DNA from 2 places in the Bacillus sp. XF8 genome. Region 1 is predicted to be linked to the other one. Evidence: riboswitches for the same ligand, from Rfam matches in the RefSeq annotation. Region 1 holds a riboswitch; the other holds the start of a gene.
What was found. Region 1 has a riboswitch for lysine ahead of J4P91_RS12485 (amino acid permease). Riboswitches for the same ligand answer to the same signal wherever they lie in the genome.
Positions count from the first base shown of each region.

Region 2: it holds a riboswitch for lysine, as region 1 does, so the genes downstream of both, J4P91_RS02875 (aspartate kinase) here and J4P91_RS12485 (amino acid permease) in region 1, are expected to answer to the same signal.

Region 1 covers NZ_JAGDQK010000019.1:46,756-57,021, reverse strand. Annotated here, with positions in the region: gene J4P91_RS12490 (sulfite exporter TauE/SafE family protein) at 1-184, shown strand, start outside; lysine riboswitch at 531-723, shown strand; gene J4P91_RS12485 (amino acid permease) at 836-2,299, shown strand; gene J4P91_RS12480 (GNAT family N-acetyltransferase) at 2,468-3,040, shown strand; gene J4P91_RS12475 (GNAT family N-acetyltransferase) at 3,037-3,546, shown strand; gene J4P91_RS12470 (iron-sulfur cluster biosynthesis family protein) at 3,644-3,952, shown strand; gene J4P91_RS12465 (TerC family protein) at 3,992-4,771, opposite strand; gene J4P91_RS12460 (class I SAM-dependent methyltransferase) at 5,551-6,312, shown strand; gene J4P91_RS12455 (NAD-dependent protein deacylase) at 6,387-7,100, opposite strand; gene pcp (pyroglutamyl-peptidase I) at 7,169-7,816, opposite strand; gene J4P91_RS12445 (DUF979 domain-containing protein) at 7,832-8,794, opposite strand; gene J4P91_RS12440 (DUF969 domain-containing protein) at 8,796-9,491, opposite strand; gene pxpA (5-oxoprolinase subunit PxpA) at 9,512-10,266, opposite strand, start outside.
Region 2 covers NZ_JAGDQK010000002.1:456,216-466,481, forward strand. Annotated here, with positions in the region: gene J4P91_RS02850 (hypothetical protein) at 1-135, shown strand, start outside; gene J4P91_RS02855 (DUF4097 family beta strand repeat-containing protein) at 159-953, shown strand; gene cyoE (heme o synthase) at 1,219-2,136, shown strand; gene J4P91_RS02865 (sensor histidine kinase) at 2,320-3,411, opposite strand; gene J4P91_RS02870 (response regulator transcription factor) at 3,408-4,127, opposite strand; gene J4P91_RS02875 (aspartate kinase) at 4,274-5,503, opposite strand; lysine riboswitch at 5,736-5,922, opposite strand; gene J4P91_RS02880 (MFS transporter) at 6,198-7,460, shown strand; gene J4P91_RS02885 (hypothetical protein) at 7,506-7,973, opposite strand; gene J4P91_RS02890 (amino acid permease) at 8,225-9,622, shown strand; gene J4P91_RS02895 (undecaprenyl-diphosphatase) at 10,142-10,266, shown strand, end outside.

The DNA of each region.
Region 1 (10,266 bases):
AATTTTTACAAATATTCGGACGCTACTTACATCATTTAAAGTGGATCCAACCATTATTACCCTTTCCTATATTGTTGTAGGTCTTATCGTTATCATTGCACTTTTCATCTCAGTTCGAAATCATTCCCAACTTACAAAGCAAAACGTTGGATATACGACTGGACAAAAGCGAGTTTTGCCTTAAATAAGGTGATGTAAAATACTAAGGTAAGCAAACGATAAGTTTGCTTACCTTTTTTACACTCTTAGGCACTCTTTATTTTGTTTATAGTCAATGTCGAATTTTATTTTTCTGAATTTTCTTTTAACTTTAAAGGATTTTCCATATCTTTTTGCGAAACATTTGTATAACAATTTTTTCTTCATTTTTTACATATCAAGTAGGTTCGGGTGGAATTTTGAAAACGTTTCCTATACAATAACCGATTTTTTTTGATATTTTCCTACAAAAATTCCTTGCAATATTTTCAGAAACTAATTACAATTGCCATATATTAAAAATCACAGCAATGAATAAATCCTCATCAATCCGATGAGGTAGAGGTTGCGGCTTTTATTAGTAGAACGGCTTAGACACAGAGGATGTCAATGACTCCGTTCGAAAGGAAATGCTGCCGAAGTTCGTATTTCTTCTCTGGAAGTACGAGCTGGGTCTGTCTCCGAATAGGAACAGAACTGTCACGTTTACAAAATACCGTGTAAACGTGGGGTGCTATCTTAACGGAAGGGTATGATGGGGTGGTTATTTGTGAAACGTTCCGCCAAATTCCTTTGGCGGTTTTTTGTATTTTTCTCCCCCGTTCCTTCCTATCTTACAAGAAAAGGAGTGTTGAACATGAATAGCGCAACGAATCAAGCTACCTCTAAAACTCAATCTACACAAGGACAAGGTGAACTAAGACGCGGATTAAAATCTCGCCACCTTACAATGATTTCTCTCGGCGGTACAATTGGTACCGGGCTCTTTCTTGCCAGTGGTGGTGTCATTCACACAGCAGGGCCCGGTGGAGCTCTCTTAGCTTATGCGGCAATCGGAATTATGGTTTACTTTTTAATGACAAGCTTAGCTGAATTAGCCGCATATATGCCTGTTGCTGGCTCATTTAGCACATATGCAACAAAATTTGTTGATCCATCTCTTGGATTTGCACTCGGCTGGAATTATTGGTATAACTGGGCAATTACAATCGCAGCTGAACTTGCTGCAGTTACATTAATTATGAAGTTTTGGTTCCCAAATACGCCTTCCCTTATTTGGAGTGGCCTTTGTTTAGTCATTATGTTTCTTTTAAATTACTTATCTGTTAAAGGATTTGGTGAGGCAGAATATTGGTTTGCCCTTATTAAAGTAGCAACTGTTATTATCTTTTTAATTGTTGGATTTATGATGATTTTCGGCATCATGGGTGGTGAACCAGTAGGTTTTAAAAACTTCACAGTTGCAGATGCACCATTTAACGGTGGCATCATGGCAATCATCGGCGTATTTATGGCGGCTGGTTTCTCATTCCAAGGAACTGAATTATTAGGTGTAGCTGCTGGTGAAACTGCCGATCCAGAGCGCAGCATTCCAAAAGCAATTCGTTCAATCTTTTGGCGCATCCTATTATTTTATATCTTTGCAATTCTTGTTATCGGTCTATTAATTCCGTATACAACTGAAAGTCTTGCAGCTAGTGATGTAACAGTAAGTCCATTTACACTTGTATTTGAGAAAGCTGGAGTTGCATTTGCTGCTTCTGTTATGAATGCTGTTATTTTAACTGCAGTTTTATCTGCTGGTAACTCAGGCATGTACGCATCAACTCGTATGCTTTGGGATTTAGCACGACAAGGAAAAGCACCGAAATTTCTAGGTAAATTAAATAGCCGCGGCGTACCTGTTAACGCGTTAATCGCAACTTCAGTAGTTGGCTGCGTCGCTTTCCTAGCTTCCTTATTTGGAGACGGTGTTGTATATGTTTGGCTATTAAATGCATCTGGAATGTCCGGTTTTATCGCATGGGTAGGTATCGCAATCAGCCATTACCGATTCCGTAAAGCATATATCGCACAAGGAAAAGACTTAAATGATTTACCGTATAAAGCAAAATGGTTCCCATTTGGTCCAATCTTCGCATTTGCACTTTGTGTCATTGTCATTTTAGGACAAAATTACGGAGCATTTATGGGCGAGTCTATCGATTGGAATGGTGTACTTGTTTCTTATATCGGCTTACCTCTCTTCCTTGCGATGTGGTTAGGATATAAATTTACAAAGAAAACAAAAGTAATTCCTCTTGATAAATGTGAACTATAATTGATAAATAACAGCAAACATTATAATGTTTGCTGTTATTTTTTTATCTTAATCCCCCCTTACTCAAAGATTCACTTCATCTAAATGAATGTCTCTATTGAAAGGATATATTTACTTTTTGTCGAACAGTGTATTATGTGTGAATTTTTTATATAAAGAAGGTGCCGCATGTTTATAAATGCAAAACTTGAAACAGAAAGATTACATATACGCCCTTATCAAATTACTGATGCACCAGCCTTATATGAATTGCAAAAACAACCTGAAGTACACCTCTATATCCCAGAACCTATTTATTCGTACAAGGAAATTGAAGATATCATCAGCTGGAGCATAGACATGAATAAAAAGAATTCTATAAACCATATCGCTAAATTCAATCTTTCTATTATAGAAAACATTTCTCAAAAATTCATAGGTTACTGCGGATTAGGTCCCTCTGATTTCGAACCAGCTTCAACTGAACTATATTACGCACTTTCTCATGATACATGGGGAAAAGGGTATGCAACCGAAGCAACATCAGCTCTTTTACAATATGCTTTTTCAATCATTGGAATCGAAACGATTATGGCCTCCGTCTTTCCAGAAAACAAAAAATCTATTCATGTATTAGAAAAACTTGGATTTCAATTCAAAGAAACTGTACAAAACTTAGAGAAATCTCTCCACGAGTATGAAGGTATGCTGTACTTTCAGATTTCAAAGGAGTTATTTTTACAAAAGGCGGGATTAAAATGAATATTACCCTTGAAGCTGTTTCTACAGAGCAAAGAGAGATATTAAGAAATTTTTATTCGTTATACTTACATGATTTATCCGAATTCTCCTCTACCCTTCATCCGAATGAGAATGGATTTTTTGAATTTGATGCTTTTGAACTTATTTTTAACCGTGATGAGCTTTCTCCTTACTTCATTACATTTGAAGAAAAATATGTCGGATTTCTTCTATTCGCGAAACCACCATTCACCGTATCAGGAACAGACTGCTGCATTAACGATCTTTTCATATTAAAAGCGTACCGTGGAAAAAAGATAGCAGAGCTAGCAATTCTAGAACTGTTAAAGCAGCACGAAGGAACCTATTATGTAATGCAATTAAAAAGCAATAAAGCAGCGGTGAATTTCTGGAAAAAATTCTACCAAAAGAATGAAATTCAGTATGAAGAAGTTGAGAAAGTGAGTAATGACGAGTTATGCTTAACACAAACATTTACAGTACCATCCTTACTTTTCAAACCGTGATTCCTATACACTTATCATTCATTGAATCCCTTTCCTTCCCTATTTCTCATGTTTTTGCAATAATAGAATAAGAACTATAAACAAAGGTTGGGATTCCATGAACATTCGCGTAACTGATAAGGCAAAAGCAGTACTACATAAATTCAACGCAAATAACAAAAACATCATACGTATTAGAGGAACAATGACAAACTCTTGTAGTATATTTGTTGATATTGATTTAATTTTCGATGAGTATAATTCGAACGAAGTTGTTTATGAAGATGAGCAGCTTATCATTCAAATGGATGATTTTACAAAAGACTATACAGGAGATACGTTAAAACTCGATTATAAAACAACCGGTTTTAGTATTACGATCCCTAGTGAGACACTTGTATATGGCTTATCGATAAAAAATGAATAGTCCCCCCTATTTCTTAACCGAAGCGTGGGGGATTCTTCATTATTCCCTTGTAGAATTTTTCTGAAATGACTTATCTCTCGGTGCAAACCAACCAATTAGGGCAATACCGACTAATACTCCATAGAAGATCAAAGTCCAAGATGTACTGTGTGGAAAATGATGATCTAAGACACCAATATCCTCATGGGCAAGTGTAATTACAGCAAGTTTGACACCGACCCATGCAACAATTGCATATGCTGTTGTTTCCAATGCTGGACGTTTTTCAAGAAGTTGCACAAACCAGATTGCTGCAAATTTAATTAAGACAAGTCCGGCAATACCTCCAAGAAGAACAACAATGAACTGACCTCCATCCATACCACCGAAATCGTCTAGCGGTGAATCTGGAAGACCCAGAGCAAGAGCAACTGCAGCTAGTATCGAATCAATTGCAAAAGCAAGGTCAGCTACTGCAATCTTTCCTACTGTGGACCAGTAGCCTTTGCCCGCCGATTCCTTTTCATCGTCCTTATGAATATTCTTATTGTCTTTTCCGAATCGTGCCTGAATGACATGCTTTAATCCTAGGTAAAGAAGATAAGCTGCTCCTATTGCCTGTATCTGCCAGACATTTGCAATAAATGAAATGGCAAAAAGGGCAGCAAATCGGAAAGCGAAGGCCATAATGATTCCGTAATTTATAGCTCTTTTTTTCTGCTCTTCGGGTAAATGCTTGGCTATAACTGCTAGTACAAGGGCGTTGTCAGCCGATAACAATCCTTCTAATCCGATTAGAATTAATAATGTCCAAGCATACTCTAGCCATAATGACTCCATCTACTTCTCTCCTTTCTAAAACTAAAAATCCAGGTAAAAGCTTTGCTAACAATAGAATTTCCCATTAAGCCAAATGAAATCCTAAAACATATGGCTAAAATTTTTTGACAGTTACTTCTCTGTCCTCTATTTGTTATAATTTCAATCAAAAACAAAAACCCAAGTTTAGATTGTGCTTCTCATAGTATATATTGAAACAACACACAGTTGGACAACTTGAAATTAAGTTGTGACTTTAATGGCAAAAAATCATAAAAATATACTTTTATAAAGCTCTTCACCAAAAGTGCGTAAGAACCAATTCAACTTGGCGGTTACAAAAAGTACTGCTAATTAGCATGACTGGCATTTTTTTAAACAACTTTATTATCATAAAACATTATTTATGATAAAAACCGTGAATTCTTTGCGCTAAAGATTATTTTGTCTAAAAACGTTGTTGCAGTTTTAGTAATTTGTTTTTGGTGTAGCTTGAAGTGTCCCCAAAACAAAAATTTTGTACATTTTCATCTGGAGATGTCAATTTTCTCGTTTTGGGGTATTTGCTTTTGTATGCTTGATGGGTATGGGGTAGTTCAATACCATAGCTACATCGATTTTATTTTTACTTTTAGAAGGTATTATACTCACAAACCTAGAAGGTAAAACAACATACTTTTTTGCCAGGAGTGATTCCATATGAAAATCCTAGAACACGAAACGTAACAACCGTATATTGTAATTAGAGGGCCTCCTCCACTGTTTATTCACTATTCATATAATAAACAGGAGGATCTAACATGAAAAATGACAAATTATTTTTAGCACTTTTAGAAAATGCAAACAAGAGCTTTAGCGGATGGGATTTTTCCTTTATTACAGAAACTGATCGTATGAAAAGTCAGTTGCTTTCTTGGTCTTACGGTAGCATGGCTTTTTCCCTTATTCAAAATACTACTTCCGTACTTGATATGGGAACAGGCGGCGGTGAATTTTTGTCCCTGTTAAGACCTTTCCCTTCCACTATTTATGCGACTGAAGGTTATACACCCAATATCCCAATAGCAAAAAAGAAGTTAGAACCTTTAGGTGTAACAGTTGTAGAAGTAACGGATGACAACGCCTTACCGTTTGATAACAGACAATTCGATTTGATTTTAAATCAACATGAATCCTACTCTGCTTCCGAAGTAAAAAGGATCCTTTCTCCAAATGGCATCTTTCTTACGCAACAAGTAGGTGGCTTAGATTGTGCGGAAATCAATGAGACACTCGGAGTACCACTCAATCCTGAATTTACAAATTGGAAGTTAGAGGCGGCTCTAAACGAACTTGAGCAACATGGTTTTAAAGTTTTAAAATATAAAGAAGAGTTTCCCGTTCAAAGATTTTATGATATCGGTGCTTTCGTCTATTATTTAAAAGCCATTCCTTGGCAAGTACCTAATTTTCAAACTGAAACATATGTAAATGAACTATACAAGATACATCAACTTATCCTACAAAAAGGGTATTTCGATGTGAAACAACATCGTTTTATAATGAAAGCTCAGAATATATAAACTGAAAAGAGCCCTAAAAGGTGTGCTTCATTACCTTTTAGGACTCTTTTTTGAATGCATTATTTATTCTATCCTTAAAATTGATCTACAAACTGTCCAATCTTCTGCTGGAAGACATAATCAAAATTATACTCTTGACCTGTTAACTCTTCATTCACTAAAATAGTCGTTGCCCCTACTTCTTTTTTTGCAATTTGCGGGAACGATGCAACCGGCTGCACTTTTAGCGAAGTTCCCATTACAAGTAATACGTCTGTTTCATATAAACGCTCAATCGCATTTTGATACTGTGGTAATGTATCACCATATAAAACAACATCTGGATTTAAAATAAAATTACACTTTTCACATCGTGGTACTTCATGATCAATCATATACTTTAAATCATATTTTGCTCGGCATTTTGGACAATGAGCCGTTTGCAACGTACCGTGTAAATCAATAACATGTTTGCTACCACCTAATTGATGTAAACCATCGATATTTTGTGTTAATACAGCGATGTCTTTTCCTTCTTCTAAGCCTGCTAAAAACTTATGCCCACGGTTCGGTTTATATTGATGAAACGTATTAATTTGAAATATTTCTTTATAATGTTTCCAAAATTCTTTTGGACTACGGTTATAATAACCTCTTGATAAGTACATTTCTACTTTCGCATCTGCGTATAAACCATTTGCTGAACGAAAATCCGGAATCCCGCTTTCAGTACTGGCCCCAGCACCCGTTAACACCGTAATTTTATTTGCTTTTTCTATAATAGAACGAACTTCCTCGTATTGCTGCAAAGCACTCACCTCTATGTATATTTCTTCCTTTATTATAGCAGGTGTAGTAAAAGATGTCGTATATTTACTTAATGTGTTGCCCCGCCGCATTCTATAATATCCGTTTCTACCTCTAATACGACCCGTATCAATAATTCAATTCCCTTTGTAATCGTTGAAAGCGACATACTCGGTTGTCCTGGATGACTACTTGCTTGCTCTGGTAAAAAAGGAATATGTATAAATCCTCCACGAGCTTCATTTTCCTCTTTTGCCAACATGTGCATCAGTCCATAAAAAAGATGATTACAAACAAATGTACCTGCAGTTTGAGAAACAGAAGCTGGTATCCCTTCTTCCCGAAGTTTTTTCACAGTAGCCTTCATTGGAAGTGTAGACCAATACGCAACTGGCCCTCCTTCTACAATAGGTACATCAACTGGCTGATTTCCTTCATTATCAGCAATTCTTGCATCATCTACATTTATTGCAACTCGTTCCACTGTAATGTCTGGGCGTCCTCCTGCCTGCCCGATACATACGACAAGCTCTGGTTCTATTTCCTTCATATAAGACTGCAGCACTTGTAATGATTTATGAAATACAGTCGGAACTTGTTTACTAATAATCTTGTAATCTCCAATCACTTGTCCATCAAGCTGCTTTGCAACTTCCCAGGCAGGATTAATCTCCTCTCCACCAAAAGGTTCAAACCCTGTTAACAATACTGTCTTCACCATTCCCACTCCTTACTAAAATCGATATACGAGCCCATACATAATAAACATGTTAATAACAAAAATCGTAATAGCGATTGGTGCTTGCGCTTTAATTACCGCATTTTTATCTTTTAATTCTAATAGCATAGCTGGTACAACATTAAAGTTTGCTGCCATTGGCGTTAACAACGTACCACAATACCCTGCAAACATTCCAAGCGCTGCCATAATCGCCGGATTACCACCATGCATTTGAACGATAAGAGGTAAACCAATCCCTCCCGTAATAACAGCAAAGGCAGCGAAGGCATTCCCCATTACAACCGTAAATAGCATCATACCTAAACAATATGCCATAACAGCGACAAATGGATATTCTGTCGGCAATACTTGTCCAACTAAATCGGAGACAACTTGGCCAACACCAGACTTTGCAAAAATCCCTCCAAGCGCGGCTAGCATTTGTGGTAAAATAACTGCCCAGCCGACAGCTTGTAATAATCTGCTTCCCTCTTGTACAGGGGCTGTTATTTTTGCTTTTGTGATTCCCATTGCTGCTACAAAAGCAAGCAATGCCCCAAGAGCTAATGCAATTAATGTGACTTTATCCGGATCAACGAGAAATACATCTCCGAACTTTAACTTTCCTAATGTTAATGTACCAATAATCGTAAAAATAGGGATTAAAATAGCAGGCATAAAAATTTTATTTCTCAGCTTTTCCGCATGTTTCACTCGTTCTTCTGTAGGTGCTTCTTTTTCATTAGACTTCGTTACCTTATTCAACGATGCTAAAACGACCATCGCTAATACAATACAACCAATATAAAATGACGGAATCATATTTCCAAATAAAAATGTAATAGAAAATAATGCCCAAAACAAACTCGAACCAAGGCGATTTGGATGCTGGCGATCAAAAGCAACACGAATCGCAACAAAGGCAACAATTATGCCTAGTAGATAATAAATTGTATCAAGAGTTATGAGATTCACCTTACATCGCCTCTCTTTCTTGCTTTTCTTCTTTTTTCATTGTGTTTTCAATATACTTATCAAATCGTCTAAACCGAATCCAACTGACAATAAAAGCCGAAATTGCAGTAGGAATTCCCCAAAGCGCCATATCCCACACCCCAACATGCATTCCTACAGAATCAAAAAATCCTTTCATTAATAGAATTGCTCCTGTTGCTATAAAAATATCTTCACCAAAAAACCATGCTGTATTTTCAGCTGCCGCTGCATTTGCTTTAATTTTTTCTTTCAATTTTTCTGGTAGCTTTCCATAGCGTCCATGTGCTGCTCCTTCTGCCATTGGTGCAACTAGCGGTCTTACTGTTTGTGCATGCCCACCAATATTAAGCCCGACCGCCGCTGATCCTTCGCGAATCGCAAAATATGACATTAGTACTCTCCCTGTTGTAGCTCCTTTAGATTTCGTTATTAATGCTTCCGCTCTTTCCTTCAGTCCATACCTCTCTAATATTCCAATGACAGGAAGTGTTAATAAAATTGGCATCGACATATATCTGTTTTCGATGAAAAACTTTCCAAACATACTAATCACATCATGAAAACTCATCCCTGAAATCATACCCGTTGCAATTCCTGCAACCATAACAACTAATAACGTATTAAGACGAAATAAAAAGCCAATCGCTACAAGCAATATTCCAATTAATTTCAACATCTATGTATCTCTCCCTTATTCTATTTTGGTGCACAAACAGAAATGTTGTTAAATCGCAATATTCTGTATATTCTCTCTGCAAATTGTACAGCTCTCTCTCCATCACCATGTATACAAATTGTTTGTGCATTTATGGATACATGATTTCCATCAACATCTTGTACATTCCCCTCTTGGACCATTTGCAACACTTGCTTAATTGCTTCCTCTTCGCCTTTAATGAGTGCATTTTCTTCTGTTCGGCTTGTTAACGTTCCATCTGGTTGGTACGTACGATCTACAAATGCTTCCTGCACGAGCTTCACCTCGTATTTTTTAGCAGCTTGCACAAATCTACTATTCGCTAATCCATAAAGAAATAGATTCGGATTGATATTGTGTATCGCTTTTGCAATTGCATCTGCAATTTCTTGATCTACAGCGGCCATATTGTATAATGCGCCATGTGGTTTGACATGATGCATGCTACCTCCTGCCGCCCTTATAAACCCATCTAATGCCCCTATTTGATATAAAACATAATCATATACTTCCTCTGGTGAAACACGCATCATTCTTCTCCCAAACCCAATTAAATCTGGAAACCCAGGATGCGCACCTATTTCCACATCATTTCTCAGCGCCTTTTCAACTGTTTGGCGCATGACAGTTGGGTCACCAGCGTGAAAACCACATGCAATATTTACAGATGAAACAAAAGGAAGAATTTTATCATCGTTTCCTATTTGATATGCGCCAAATCCTTCTCCTAAATCACAATTTAAATCAATAGTAG
Region 2 (10,266 bases), on a different contig from region 1:
CTTCCATATGTGGATTTTTTAGGAATATCAACATCATATGTGATTGTGTATATTACGCTATCTATTTTATTACTATGTATCGCATTGGTCGGACAGTTGCAGCAAATGGGAAGGTTACGGTTATTATTCAAGTAAGTAGTTAAAGGGAGAGAGAAGTTATGAAAGGGAAAATATATGTATGTTCATTTATAACCTTAATGATTCTTAGTCTAGTTGCATGTGATACAAAAAAGAATGAGTCGTCAGTTTCCAAACAGTTCACCGCAAAAAATATAAATGAGATTTATATAAAAACAGTAGGAGAAAATATTAAACTTCATTCTACAGTAGAAAAAGATATTAGAGTAGATATAGAAGAGATAAAAGATGTAAAAATGAAAGAGACTGGGGAGAAATTAGAAGTTATTACAGAAAACTCTTCATCCATTGTAAATTTTAAAACAGCTACTGTACATATATACCTTCCTGAAAAAACATATAAAAAAATAGATGTTAAAACAGAGTCGGGTAAGGTAATAGGTGAAAATATAGCATCTGAACAATTGAATTTGTACAGCGATTCAAGTGATATGACAATAAAAGAATATAAAGGAAACAATATAAAAGGAGTTTCCAAATCAGGAGGGGTTACGTTACAGGGAGTGGAGGGAAGCTTCGATATTCAAAACAATACGGGAGAGGTGAATGTATCCGCTGCTTCAAATCTAAAAAATGAAAGTAAAATAAAAACCGAATCATCTCATATAAATATAAACTTTAAGAAAGAGCCAACAAATCTAGAGGTTGACTTGTCAACACGTGCGGGTCAAATCAAAAATGAATTTTCACTTTCATCGGGTGAAAAAGGAAACGACCATAAAGTAAGAGGGCATATAGGAAGTGGAAAAGAAAATGATACAAAGTTAACAGCACAGTCTATGACAGGGACGATTGAATTAAAACGTGATGAGTAATGAGAATATAAAGTGGTTTTGAAGAAATAAAGTTCGATTATAAAAAACACATCCTGAATGAATATTTTTGATCTGTTCAGAATGCATTTTTTGCTGTATAAATTATTTGTTTGAGGATTTTCTAATCTTTCTATGCTACTCTTCACCGGTGTACCGTAAAGCCTCTTCTCTTGACATGGATATCATATAGTATTAATATACCGGGGAGTATATTAATACTATATACATTGTAGGAAACATCTAATGAAAAGGAGTACGGGGTGTCATGCGAAGGAAAAAAGAATTAACAAATTCGAAACGACAGCTATCGGACATTTTAGCCCAAACGGTTAAAACCGGAATTATTAAATCGAATTTGGTTCCAATGTTTGCAGGGTTAACATTGGCTCTATATAAATATAAGCTTAGCCCGTTTGAAAAAATTCCGGAGATTATATTTGCTATAATCGGCTCGATTTTAATAATAGGAGCAGCAGGAGCATTTAATAATCTGTATGATCGTGATATTGATTCTATCATGGAGAGAACAAAAAATAGACCAACTGTAACCGGAGACATAAGTCCTAAGACGGTACTATGGCTTGGCATATTGATGACAATCTCCGGTTTAGTATTTCTTGCGCTAACTACATATTTAGCAGCATTATTAGGATTTTTAGGTTTATTTTTGTACGTTGTACCATATACAATGTGGAGTAAAAGAAGAACAATTTATAACACAGAGATAGGGAGTATTTCAGGGGCAATGCCGCCACTCATTGGCTGGGCCGCTATGTATCCTGATATAACGCATCCAGCTATCATCGGTCTTTTTATTATCATGATTATTTGGCAAATGCCTCATTTCTATGCGATAGCTATTCGTAAACATGATGAGTATAAGGCTGCAAATGTTCCAATGCTTCCAGTAGTGAAAGGGATTAAAAGGACATATGTACAAACGAATGTGTATTTAATTATTTTAATTATAATAAGTGTTCTTTTAGGTTCATTAAGCATTGGTCTTATGTTAGTATCACTTCTTTTAAGCATTTTATGGCTTGCCTTAAGTATTTATGGTTATAAAAAAATGGATTCAGAGAAATGGGCAAAATCATTGTTTATTTTTTCGCTTTTCCATATGACAATTTTATTTTCAACTATTATTATCTATTCCCTTATAGGTGTTTTTTTCGGGAGCTGAATATAGGTAACAGATTGAAATTTTTAGACCGATTCAATTTCTAAAAAACTAGAAAAAACCAATTTCTCATGTGTAAAAAAAGAGAAATTGGTTTTTTTAGTGTTGGATTAAATTTTATGTTGTTAAATGAAACGAAAAGAATCCTTACTTTAATCAAACTATATTTTGGATCGATAAGAATTACTATAAAATTGGAAGAGTAATATGAATTGTTGTCCCATTCTTTATTTCGCTGTCTACATGAATTGTTCCGCCGTGTGCAGTTATAATTTTATGAGCGATCGCCATTCCAAGACCAGTGCCTTCACTTGAAACGTTTGTAGCTGTACCTCGGTAGTATTGTTTAAATAGATTTTGAACTGTCATTTCATCCATGCCGATTCCAGTATCTTCTATTATAATGTGTACATCGTCCTGTAATGAGATAGTGGTATGAATTTTCGTTCCTTTATGGTTATGTAAAACGGCGTTCATAAATAAGTTTTGTAAAGAACGGTAGAGTAATTTTGTATCAATGGGAATCATTATTTTTGTTTCATCTGATTGAAAACTAAAATGATAGTGTTCAGACCGTGGATCATTTGTTATATCAGCTATCATTCTTCTAGTAAATTCAACAATGTTTATTTCTTCTTTTCTTAATGGAATCTGTGAACCTTCAAGACGGAATGAAAGATTTAAGTCTTCAATTAACTCTTTCATATGATCACCTTTTTGCTGAATCTCTTGCAAAAACTTCTCTTGTTCTTCCTGACTCCACTTATGATCTGGCGATAGCATAAGCGCACTGTACCCTGTAATATAAGTGAGGGGTGTCTTTAAATCATGAGAGATTCCTGCCATCCATTCGCGTTTCATTTTCTCAAGTTGTTCTCGTTCATTCTCTATTTCTCGTAATCTGTTTGTTAAATGTTCTATATTTAGAAAGACATCTTTATATAAGCGATAAGGGCCTTTTAATTTCCCTGTTTTTTTATTGTACATTTGTTTCGTATTTTCTGGTGTCACGTAAGAACCTTCTGCTAGATGGTTAATCCATGAAATCATTCGAAATAAAGGTTTCCCGATATGCCATCCATATATAATAGCACCTAAAATAAGAGTACATATAAATAGACTAAAAACGATAAGGGCTTCCGTGTCTTTGTCATCTTTATTTATTCCAATAAGAGGTAGTATACCTTCCATTAAGATTGCCATGAAGATCCCCATAAAAAAAGTACCGATAAATAAACTACGAATAAAATGAAAGCCTAGCCTGAAACCGATTTTCATTTTTGTTGCTCCTTAGTATGCGGGATAAATTTATAGCCAATTCCTCTCAAATTAACAATGTATGTAGGGGATCTAGGATCTTCTTCTATTTTTTTACGTAATTTAGAAATATGCATTACTACTGTTTTATCATCACCCATGGAAGTCAGTCCCCATACTTGTTCGTACAATTGTTCAGCAGTGAAAATTCGATTTGGATGTGTGCATAAGAAAGTAAGTAATTCTAGTTCTTTAGCAGTGCAATGTACAGATTCTCCGTTTACAGTTATCAGTCCCTCGCTAGGATATAGAGAAAAGGATTCAAAATGTAGGTTCAAATTTTCTTCATTGCGATTTTCTTTTATCATATTTTGTCTACGTAGTTGGACATTAATTCGTGCAGCGACTTCTAAAGGATTAAATGGCTTTGTTATGTAATCGTCCCCGCCAATCCCTAAACCTGTTAATTTATCTAAGTCACTAGAGCGCGCTGTCACAAATAGAATAGGAGTATTTGTATAGTTTCGTATTTGTCTACATAATTCGAAGCCGTCTATATCTGGTAGCATAACATCGAGTAAGATGATATCGAATGAACAATTTTTAACTAGATTTAACGTGTCCGTTCCGTTTAGAGCGGTTGTTATATGAATGAAGCTTTCTTTCTTTAGGGTAAGTACTAACATATCTAGTATGCCTTGCTCATCATCTACTAAAAGGATTTTTTCTGTTCTCATTATGGATCCACCTTTACATGTTTTTCGAATCTGTTAGAAAGATATTTGGAAAATATTTCACATGTAATAGTGTAACATAATACTATTTTGCTAGATAAAAAATAACAACAAAGACTATGCTCTTTGTTGTTATTATGAAAATAAATTTAATTCATCTGTACTAATGGTTCAATTTTGGCCATAAACGATTGATGAAGTGCTTCTACACCATCTACTAAATGAAGGCGATCAATGACAACAGAGACTTTAATTTCAGATGTACTTACCATTTTAATATGAATATTTTCGTCTTTTAATGTAGAGAACATGTCAGCGGCAACACCTGGATTGGATACCATGCCAGATCCGACAATAGATACTTTAGCTAGATGATTTTCATATTCTACAGATTCATAGTGAAGTGCTTCTTGATTTTGTTCTAATACTTCTAGCGTTTCTCTTAAGTCATTAGAATGAATAGAAAAGGATAGATGTACAGTGCCTTCATTTGTAATGCTTTGAATAATAATATCTACATTAATATGAGCAGCGGCCAATGTAGAGAAAACAGTTGAAAGTGATCCTTGTTCTAATCCTTTAATTGTTACGCGTGTAATATTGTCTTCAAATGCAATACCTTTTACGATTGATTGTTGTTCCATGTTACATTCTCCCCTTACAATTGTTCCGTTTTCTTGTTCCATACTTGAACGAACTTCTAAAACTACGTTATGATTTTTTGCGAATTCAACAGCACGTGGATGTAGTACACTAGCACCAAGGTTTGCGAGTTCTAACATTTCATCATAAGAAATTTCATCGAGTTTATAAGCGTCTTTTACGACACGTGGGTCAGTCGTGTATACACCTGTTACGTCTGTGTAAATATCACATTTTTTCGCTTTAAGCGCAGCGGCCAATGCAACAGCAGTTGTATCAGAACCACCGCGACCAAGTGTTGTAATTTCGTTTTCCTCACTTAATCCTTGGAAACCAGCAACAATTACAATCGTACCTTTTTGTAAATGTGATTGAATACGTTCTGTATTAATATCAGTAATCCGTGCGCTACTATGCACAGATTCTGTCGTAATACCAGCTTGCCAACCAGTTAGTGAAATAGCGTCGTATCCTTTTGCTTGCAGTGCCATTGTTAATAAAGAAATAGTAACTTGTTCACCAGTTGTTAGAAGCATATCCATTTCACGTTTACTCGGATTTTCTGTAATAGCGGTAGCAAGTGCAACGAGTTCATCTGTACTTTTTCCCATTGCAGAGACAACTGTAACAACGCTATGACTTCGTTCATATTCTTCAATAATTAAATCTGCTACATGTTGAATGCGTTGGATACTTCCGACAGAAGTACCACCAAATTTTTGCACAATTGTTTCCATTATAAATTCCTTCTTTCGTCCATTTTTATGAATAGAGCAGGAAAGGTGTGTAAAACACATATGGGAGGAAAAGTATAAATCCCCAATATTCCTGTAGTTACCACAAAGAAAAACAAAAAACACCATCTCAAATAGGTGAGGATGGTGCTGTTACAGGAAAAGGGAAACAGAAAAAGGAGCTAATAAAAAAACCGCCAAAAAAGGAATATCATATAAAGAATGATATCTCTTTTTTGTAGATAGCTCTTCATACATACACGTCTGTATATATGACAGTTCTGTCTCTATTCGAAAACAGCCCCAATTGATAAATGCAGAGAAATTTATCAATTTCGGCAACACTTCCTTTTTTCTAAACTCATCGACATCTCTGTGTCTCCTTTAGAATACTTATAAGCGCTGCAACCTCTATCTCACGTTTTGGGCGAGAGTGTTTGGTTTATGAAGTTATTGGTAACATTTGTTTTATAATAATTAAAATATTTTAGGAAATCAAGTACTTCGTTAATATTTAGAAAATTAAAACTATTTAATCTGAATAAAAATATAGAAATAGATCGTTTATAAGTGTTATTTGATATTGAAATGTATTGATGTTTTGTGTATTAAAAGTCTTAATTATAAGAAAAAAAAGAAAATTAAATGTTATAATGTAAGGAAAAAGAAGGAAGATGCTTAGAGGAAGGGGATACATATGCAAGGAGAGATACAAACGGAAAATAAGGGGAGTTATGTAAGCAATTTATTGTTACCTGTTACAAAATCACGTCCTTTTACTTTCTTATGGATTGGTCAACTGCTTTCCGTTCTGGGAAGTTCTATTACAATGGTAATTCTTCCGGTAGTAGTATATACGTTAACAGGTTCAACAGTTGTTATGGGAATGACGATGGCTATGTATATGCTGCCGAATATTCTTGTTTTACCGTTTTCAGGGTTAATCGTTGATCGTATGAATCGAGTTAAATTAATGTTATTTACCGATATTGTTCGATGCATATTAATGACAACTCTTGCGGTACTTATTTTTAAAGAAACTTTAACAATCACTATTTTATATGTATTAGTAGCAATGTATGGGCTAATGGAAGGATTATTTCAACCTGCATATTCGGCAGTGCGGGCGAGGGTGTTTGTACCGGAAATCCGTAATGCAGCTAACGCATTAACACAAATGAGTAATCAAGGTGTCCGTTTAATTGGTCCGGCGCTTGGTGGTCTTATTGTTTCGGTCACATCGGCTGGGGTCGGATTTGGCTTAGATGCATTAACTTATTTGCTGTCATTTATTTGTTTATTATTTTTAAAAGATGTAACAGCTAAAAAGGTACAGAAAACAGCAGATCATAAAATGAATTTTAAAAAAGATTTTACGGAAGGTATTGTTGTCTTAAAAAGCCATCCATGGTTATGGATTACAATTTTAGCATTTTCATTTATTAATATTTGTTACGCAGGAATTATAGTTGTATTAATCCCATGGCTATTTAATGTACATCATCACTTTGAACCTTTCGTCTATGGACTTGGAATGGCATGTTCTGGAGGAGGTGCTGTGGTTGCAGCTCTTATTTTTGGCGGGAGACAGAGATGGCATAGACGAGGATTGTTCGCTTATGGAGGTGTCCTTATTAGTGGGGCGGCACTTTTAATAATGCCGTTTGTTTCCTGGGCTCCCGGATTAATTGGATTAATGGCAATTGAAGGGTTTGGGATCATGATTTTCGGTTTAATTTGGGAAACGAGTTTGCAAGAACTCGTGCCAGAAGAGGCATTTGGAAGAGTGGCAAGTCTTGATATGTTAGGGTCTTTTGCATTATTACCGTTAGGATATTTAGTCGTTGGCTGGTTGGCGAATATAATCGGGGGCGTTGTGACAATTATTATTCTAGCCATTGCAGCCATTGTAGTAGTAGCAATCGCGCTACTTGTTCCGAGTATTCGCCAATTTGATTAATATATGTTTACAAAAAAATAAGTAAGCTCTGCTAAATGGCAGAGCTTACTGTTCGTGAAATACGAATGTTTGTGTAAATTGCTGTTCTGCTTTTTCTGGGTGACCGTTATAACTAAATTGATTTTCTTCCCAGCTAATAACAACTTCAAATGAATTGGTATCTTCATATAATGGGAATTTCATTTCTGTAAAACTCGTTCGGCTGTATGACACACTCATATCAGACTTGTTGAATGGCTTGAAAGCGGATTTTGATTTTGGATTATTGTGGCGTATTTCAACTGATACATTAGATACGTCTTTACCGATATTTTTTACAAGTAGGTAGTATGTATCAAAAATGCCTTGTTTTGGCTGTAAAGTCTTTGGATTGGTGCTGCTAGATTTATCAATTTCGATATACCATTGCTTAGACTTTGAGGCAACGGGTAGTTCTTGAAATGTATAAGCACTTGTTTGCAAAGGAAGTGCTAAACATATAACAATGACTAAGGGTATTATTTTTCTTTTCATAATAGATAGGTCTCCAATTCATTGAAAATAGTAGTTTTTAGTTAATATGTGCGATTTTTGAAAAAATATGCGTTTTTTATTCTTATAGCATTGTACAGAAGGAGTAATACATATGAATATTGGTAATGTTATAATTTGGAATATTTTTCATATCATATTTAGTAATAAAAAGAATTGAATAAAAATACATAATTGTGCTAAAATAATTGAAATTCGACATATTTATTAAAATCATCGTAGGAGGAAATAGAATGAACGCTTTCATTCGAAGGAAATCTATAGACCAATTACAAAAAGAAGGTCGCAAAAGTAGTGGATTGAATCGAGTTCTAGGATTGTGGCAACTTACTGCAATTGGTTTAGGAGGTATTATTGGGGTAGGTATCTTTGTATTAACTGGTGTAGCGGCCTCTGAACACGCAGGACCTGCAGTTATTTTATCTTTTATCATTGCGGGATTAGCTAGTGCAGCTGCTGCATTATGTTATGCGGAATTTGCCGGATTAATTCCTGTTGCTGGAAGTGCTTATACCTACAGCTATGCTGTACTGGGGGAAGGTGTAGCTTGGCTAATTGGATGGGATCTTTTACTCGAATATATTTTAGTAGTTGGAGTAGTTGCCATCGGGTGGTCTGGTTATATGCAAGAATTGCTGCAACAAATTGGAATTCATATTCCTGTTTGGGCTCAAGGCGCTCCAGGTACAGGTGCTGGTCATAGAGTAGATTTAATTGCAATGATAATAAGTCTTGCTATTGCCGGTTTGTTAACATTAGGTATGGAGTGGGGATCTAAATTTAATACCCTTATGGTTATCATTAAGTTAAGTATTATTTTAGTAGTAATTGCTGTAGGAATTTTCTATATTGATTCTGCTAATTGGCATCCTTTTATGCCTTTTGGCTTCAATGGTGTAATGAGTGGTGCAGCTCTTGTATTTTTTGCTGTATTTGGTTACGATACATTAACTACAGCGGCAGAAGAAGCAAAAAATCCACAACGTGATTTACCAAGAGCTGTAGTAATTTCTTTAGTTATTGCGTTATGTCTATATATTGGGATGTCTTTAGTAATTACAGGTATGGCACCATACCATACATTGAATAATGCCGCACCGGTAGCTAAAATTTTTAGTGATGCTGGATTAAAGTGGATTACTTTATTCATTTCTGCTGCAGCTATTACTGGTATTTTATCTGTTTTATTCTCCTTTATGCTTGCTGGTTCAAGAATATGGTTTGCTATGAGTAGAGATGGTTTGTTACCAAGGTGGTTTACAAAAGTACATCCAAAATATAAGACACCACATCGTCCAACTTTAATAATTGGAGTTATTACTGCAATTATTTCAGGTGTTACTCCTATTAATGAAGTGGCGGAATTGGTTAATATTGGTACATTATCAGCGTTTATTTTAATTTGTTCATCTATCATTGTGTTACGAAAAAAACGACCGGATTTAGAAAGAAAATTTAAGACACCTTTAGTTCCTTTGATTCCTTTAATTGGGATTGGTTTTTCATTTTATCTTATTATCAGCCTTCCTGAAATTACCTGGATTCGCTTTATGATTTGGATGATTCTTGGACTAGTTATTTATATGTTATATGGAAAAAATAAAAGTAATTTGGCTAGAGATAAAAAATAATAGTAGATACATGTTATGAAAAAAGATGCCAATGGCATCTTTTTTCATTTTTATTTAGTAATATGGAGTACGGCCACAAAATGATGAACTAGATGTAGTAATTAAAAGAAGTATGCTGGTACATCGTATACTACATATACAGCTTGAGAATAAGTCATATTGAGTTCTATTCTTCGATTTTGCTGAAAAATTGTAAAATACACATTTGGATAGTAAATGAGAACTTGTGAAAATTTCACAAGTTCTTTTTGTTTTTTATTAAAAATAAATGTGAATCTTAGTGTATTTGTTAACATTGAATTTTTTATATAAAACTATAGATAAGTAGAACGATCAAAATGAAAAAAGAACCTTACAAAAATGTAATGTTAATGTCACAAAATAAGATAGTACATTGTTAGTAATCCTTTTAAAATTGAATAGATTATCACTTATGGATAAAAAACCAATAGAAAAACATAACTAAAGTATATTTTGTTAAAATGTAGCGTGGACTAAAGTATCAAAGGAGATTATGTAATGAATTTTAAAGATTTAGATTATGAATGGTTCAATTTTATAAATAATAAGGTACAGCAATATCCATTAATAGATAATGTAATGATACTATTTGCAGAATATGTACAATATGCTTTCATATTATT